DNA from 2 places in the Pantoea sp. LMR881 genome. Region 2 is predicted to be linked to the other one. Evidence: predicted binding sites of a transcription regulator. Region 2 holds the regulator's gene; the other holds the start of a gene.
What was found. The regulator LexA, encoded in region 2, represses DNA repair genes until DNA is damaged. The targets are predictions, from matches to a motif close to TNCTGTATGTACATACAGNA.
Positions count from the first base shown of each region.

Region 1: O3W44_RS00905 (YebG family protein) is a predicted target of LexA. The motif match lies at 2,035-2,054, and genes of this name have one in related genera.

Region 1 covers NZ_JAPVOK010000001.1:147,010-150,162, forward strand. The annotation lists gene fhuE (ferric-rhodotorulic acid/ferric-coprogen receptor FhuE) at 1-328, shown strand, start outside; partial or broken gene O3W44_RS00895 (non-canonical purine NTP pyrophosphatase) at 531-1,089, shown strand; gene O3W44_RS00900 (SIR2 family protein) at 1,086-1,880, shown strand; gene O3W44_RS00905 (YebG family protein) at 2,070-2,402, shown strand; gene O3W44_RS00910 (Glu/Leu/Phe/Val family dehydrogenase) at 3,063-3,153, opposite strand, start outside.
Region 2 covers NZ_JAPVOK010000002.1:2,006,177-2,009,329, forward strand. The annotation lists gene dinF (MATE family efflux transporter DinF) at 1-1,161, opposite strand, end outside; gene lexA (transcriptional repressor LexA) at 1,271-1,885, opposite strand; gene O3W44_RS11260 (diacylglycerol kinase) at 1,991-2,359, opposite strand; partial or broken gene plsB (glycerol-3-phosphate 1-O-acyltransferase PlsB) at 2,488-3,153, shown strand, end outside.

The DNA.
Region 1 (3,153 bases), on a different contig from region 2:
GAGTTCTTATCTGCCGCGCACTCAGTTGAAACTGTTCACCAGCTATCGCTTACCGATGCTGCAGGAGTTGACCGTGGGCGGTGGCGTCAACTGGCAGACCCATGTCTGGAGCGAGAGCGCCGGGCCTGATGGCAACGGAACCTTCTATTCTGAACAGGGTAGCTATGCGCTGGTTAACCTCTTTGGTCGCTACCAGGTAACGAAACAGCTGGCATTGCAAGCTAACATCAATAACCTGTTCGATAAAGAGTACGATACCAACCTCGAAGGAGACGTTGTATACGGCGCACCGCGCAACGTATCTGTTACTGCCAGCTATAGTTTCTGATAAACGTATCGCGCCGCCGCGCAACGGTACAAAGACGAAACGCCTCTCCGGGGGCGTTTCGTCGTTCATTGCCTTGCTCATCCGCGACGGTTCTTCCCGCCCGCCGTACTGATTTGCGCTACACTCTCCAGCGTTAGCGATTTATCCTGCCTTGCGACATCATAAAAACAGTAAACTGGTAACTTACTGAACGGGATACAGCATGAAAATCAGATTTCTTTCTGCCAGTGAGCCAAAGCTGGCAGAGGTACGCAAAATTCTTGAACCGGTGGGCGTTGAGGTATTACCTGTCGCCCGCCGCATCGAAGAAATTCAAACTGAAAACGAATTAGAACTGGTGCGCGATAAGCTGACCAAGGCTTTTTCTATCATCGGCCGGCCTCTGTTTGTCGAGCATACTGGCTTATATCTGGATGGTCTGAATGGCTTGCCTGCCGGACTGACACGCATATTCTGGAATCGCCTGGATGCCGAGCGTTTCGCCTCGCTGGTGCAAGGGCTGGATAGCCAGGAGTCACAGCCAAAACGGTACTTGGCTATTGCGATGGCCGTAAAATGTATCAGTTTTCTGGTGAGCTTCGGGGCACTATTGCCGCTAAACCAGCGGGTACACGTGGATTTCAGTGGGATTGCGTCTTTATTCCTGAAGGCTGTAGTCAAACGTTTGCAGAAATGGGTGATAAAAAAATGAGATATCCATGCGCCGTATTGCGCTGGATCGTTTCGCCACCTTTTTGAAAACCGCTCGGGGAGTGGCATGAAACCAGAACTAAAACGCGCCTATGATTCAGGAAAATTGATCTTATTCGCTGGCGCCGGTATTTCGCGCAACCTCGGCCTGCCTGAATGGCATGAACTGATTTCTCATTTAGCCAATGAGCTGGGCTATGACCCCGAAATTTTTAATACTTACGGTACGCATCTGTCGCTGGCGGAGTATTACAAGCAAAAGAAAGGTTCACTTGGGCCGTTAAGAAGCTGGATGGATCGTGAATGGCATCGGCCAGATATTGATGTTCGTACCTCTGAAATTCACACGATGATCACGCAGGGTCAGTTTTCGCGTATCTACACAACCAATTATGACCGCTGGCTGGAAGCCGCACATGATGCGCATGGCGTTCCCTATTCAAAAGTAGCTAATGCGGCGGATTTAGTAGCCCTGACAGAAGACAAGCGCCATATCATCAAGTTACACGGTGATTTCGATGATGACACGTCGATTGTGCTGGATGAAAGCAGTTACTTCGAACGCCTCTATTTTGATTCTCCGCTGGACATCAAACTCACACATGATGTGATGGGCAATTCGGTATTGTTTGTCGGTTACAGCATTAGCGACTTTAACATACGCCTGCTGTTTTATCGTTTGACTAAAATGTGGGGCCGCACCGGGCTGGCCACAGCCCGCCCAAAATCTTATCTGTTTACTAATCGTAATAATCCAGTGGCAAAAGAAGTGCTGGGGCAATGGGGCATTGAGATGATCGTGTCAGAGGAGGATGATCCGCGTAAGGCCCTTGCGAGTTTTCTGCAAGAACTGATCGTCTGATGCTTGCATGTTTTACAGCAGAAACATTCCACTCATCCCTTTTTGGCTTGATTATTCAGTCACTAATGAAAAACAGGTGATTCGATCAAGGTTGTCGGGGTATGCCGGGTTATACACTGATAATCTCGAGTGGTAATCAAAAACTATCGTGTTATACTGTATATAAACACAGTATCAGAGGGCGAGAAAATGGCTGTCGAAACAAAATTTGTAGTCGTCAGAAAGGGTGAAGAGAAGATGACGTTTGCCAATAAGAAAGAGGCCGATGCCTACGACAAAATGCTCGATATGGCTGAAGCCTTTACCGACTGGCTGTTACAGCATCAACCTGCATTAGAAGAAACACAGGCTGAAACGCTGGGCCTGCTGATTGCGGAGCAAAAAGACGCCGTTCAGCATATTCTTCGCACCAGTAAGCTGCCAGAAGCTTTACCGTCTGCCTCCGCTGTTGATCACGAAGAAAATGACGATGTCGCCACAGCGACCAACACGAAAAAAGTCCGAGCGGTTAAAGCCGCCTGATAGCCAAACGCCGAAAGTATTATGCTTTCGGCGTTTTTGTTTGCGCTTTGAGGAGGGGGTAATCCCATAAAGCATACTGCGCACCTCCACCTCAATCTTATGAATACAGTTCTTTTCTGGCAGCTCTAAGTAGTATTCATTGTCACTTAATGTGAGCCGGAGCTGTTGTTCATTGGCAGTTAATGTGGGCCGAAACTTGCGCTGATTGCGAGTCGGAGGGATTTCAATTGCGAGCTGCTACAAGTTAGAGAACTGCATAAAGGTGCTGGAATAAAAATGAGCCATCCACGCAACGTAGGCCAGCCACACAACCAGTCCACCCATTAAACCGATTTTACTTGCTGTCATATTATCTCCTGCTGTCGCTATGTAGTCGGAAACCTGTTTACATAAACTGGCAGTTGAGAGGCGCAGGGACATTGCTTTAGATCAATCAATACCCATTGCGCTGTAAAAACATTCCATGCATGTATCAATTCGTCTGTTTGGTTAGGCTGCAACAACCTTCAGCCAACGCTTTTGCATCTTTTGATCTGAAATCTTATCAGCAGGAGGGTGGAGTTAAATCAGACGGTAAAACCCGCCAGAGTGGCGGGTTCACAGTACCGATAATATGCGGTTGGCGGTAATAATTGCCGTGTCGCCAGAAATGACAGAGAGTTAGCCTGGATAAATGCCGCGGTCTTTACGTGCCATAAGGATACGTTCACAGGCTACTATGTAGGCTGCCGTGCGCAGGGAACAGTCCTTT
Region 2 (3,153 bases):
CATGCTGTTGCGCATCTCGCGACCGCGCGTTGCGCCAATAAACATGCCATCCAGCAGATAACACCCTACACCGACTATCGGAATAACGATTTGCCAGAACAGATAACGATCCGCCATCTGCTGTAACGCGCCAATGGACGTTAGCAGTGACACGATTTGCGTACCGAAAATGGCATATATCAGCGAAAAGATAATTGCGACCAGCAATGCCTGTCGACAGGCTGCTCGCCAGACACGTAATAATTTGCTGCTATCTTTCGCACCGTGCGCTTCACCCGCAAATGCCTCAACAGCATAAGCGAAACCATCAAGCGCATAGGCAGTGAAGGTAATAAACATCAGCAACACGGCGTTGACTGCTACCACTTCCGGCCCGATCCGTGCCCCAAGCAGAGTCAGGGAAGCAAAGCATGATTGCAGCATGAGCGAACGCAACATAATGTCGCGATTAAGCCGCAGCAGGCGGCCCATATCCCCACGCCAGCTCTGTCTGATGACATTCATATCAATACCGCGAAGCTTCAAAACGCGCCAGACCATCGCTAAACCGACTGCCAGCGTGACATATTCTGCCAGCGCCGTGGCTGTTGCAGCCCCCGCTACGCCCCAGTGCAACCCAGGCACCAGCCAGAGATCGAGTAAAATATTCACTGTATTACCGACCACCAGCAAAATCACCGGTGCGCGTGCATACTGCACACCAAGCAACCAGCCTAAAATCACCAGGTTTGCCAGGGTTGCGGGGGCACTGAGCCAGCGAATATGAATAAAGAGCGCGGCCTGCTCCAGCACGTCTGGATCACCGCCCATCAGATGAGTCGCGAGCAGAGAGATCGGATCGCGCAGGAAGATAAAGATTATGCCGGCCAACAGCGCCATGATTAATGGCTGGGTCAGCGCACGTGCCAGGGCTGCTTTGTCATTTGCGCCGAATGCCTGTGCTGTTAACCCCGTGGTGCTCATCCGAAGGAAAAGCAACAGCATAAAAAGGAAGCTGGTGATAGTGGTGCCAATAGCTACGCCGCCGAGATAGACCGGGCTATTAAGATGACCAATGACGGCTGTATCAACCAGGCCCAGTAACGGGACAGTAATATTAGAAAGGATCATTGGCAGAGCTAGCCGCCAAAGATTTTTGTCGGCTGTAGTCAAAAATGGCATTCGCAGATCCGTGCTCAACGCCGCTGCGTCAACAGGCGAGACAGCAGCGGCTAAATTCGGGCAGACAGAATAGCATCAGGACCAGCGAACAAAAGCAGCTATAGCAGGATTACAGCCACTCACCGTTACGAACCACGCCAACCGCTAAACCTTCGATGGTCAAAGACTGAGCGCGTGTATCAACCACGATGGGTTCAAATTCGTTATTTTCTGGCAACAGATGCACAATGGCACCCTGTTTTTTCCAGCGTTTCACCGTAACTTCATCGTCAATACGCGCCACAACCACTTGTCCGTTGCGCACATCCTGCGTTTTGTGTACCGCTAACAAATCGCCATCCATGATGCCGATATCCTTCATCGACATACCGTTAACGCGCAGCAGGAAATCCGCTGAAGGCTTAAACAGGCCGGGATCGACTTTGTAATGAGTTTCGATATGTTCTTGCGCCAGCATCGGCTCACCGGCGGCCACGCGACCAATCAGTGGAATGCCTTCTGACGTCTCTTCTTCCATTAACAGACGGATGCCACGTGATGCGCCAGAAACAATTTCAATGACGCCTTTACGCGCTAAGGCTTTTAAGTGCTCTTCAGCAGCGTTGGGTGAACGAAAACCCAGTTGCGCAGCGATTTCTGCACGTGTAGGCGGCATGCCCGTTTGATTAATGTGGTCGCGAATCAGATCATAGACCTGCTGCTGCCTGCTGGTTAACGCTTTCATCCCGCCCCTGGTTGTTTATACAGTCGCTGTGAGTATATACAGGTATTGGCGAAATGGAAACCAAAAGTCAGGTATTAATCAGCCGGTTGGCACTTTCTGGAAAGCTTATCGCAAATGTGTCCAAAGCAGCGCGATCCAGACGAAAACCGCCAGTAAGATACTTAGCAATACCGCCGCTGAGCCCATATCTTTTGCCCGGCCAGCAAGCGGGTGACGTTCCTGGCCAATACGGTCAACAACCGATTCAATAGCACTGTTTAGGATCTCAACGATGACGACTAACATCACCGTTCCAATCATTAAAATGCGCGAAATAATATCGATATCCAGCCAGCAAGCCACGCCGATAGCAACAAGCGCAACGATAGCTTCCTGGCGAAATGCAGCCTCATGTTGCCAGGCGGCGCGCAGGCCTTGCCAGGAATAACCGGCTGCTTTCACAATTCTGATAAGACCGGTGGCGTTATTTGCCATGTTGAGGGAACCCTTTTAACGGAATGACGTCAATGTCTGGGCTGCGTGCATTTGGCACCACCACAGATCTTCGCTGCACTTTCTGGTATGCTTGCGGCGCTTTGCTAACAAGAGGCTTCATGTTGTCTATGTCAGGTTGGCGTAAACTTTATTACAAATTACTCAATTTACCACTCTCGTTTTTGGTAAAAAGTAAGGCCATTCCGGCCGATCCTGTTTCTGAACATGGTCTGGATCCTACCCGGCCCATTATGTATGTTCTGCCTTACGATTCGAAGGCCGACTTACTGACTTTACGTGCGCAGTGTATCAAACACGATCTTCCCGACCCACTTTCTCCCTGGAGATTGACGGGGTACTGCTGCCACGCCACGTTTTTATTCACGATGGCCCGCGCGTGTTTCCCTATTTTGTGCCCAGCGTCGAGTCAGTGAAAATCTTTCACGATTATCTTGATCTGCATCGCAACAATCCCGACCTCGACATTCAAATGTTGCCGGTAACGGTGATGTTTGGTCGCGCGCCGGGGCGTGAGGTTCAGGGAGAAGCCACGCCGCATTTGCGTGTGCTGAATGGCGTGCAAAGTTTTTCGCCGTGCTCTGGCACGGACGTGACAGCTTTGTGCGTTTTTCGCCCACGGTTTCGCTACGCCGAATGGCGACCGAGCACGGAACAGATCAATCCATTGCGCAAAAACTGGCGCGCGTGGCGCGTATTCACTTTGCCCGGCAGCGTCTCGCGGCGGTTGGTCCACGCTTACCCGCTCGTCAGGATCTGTTTAACAAGCTATTGCA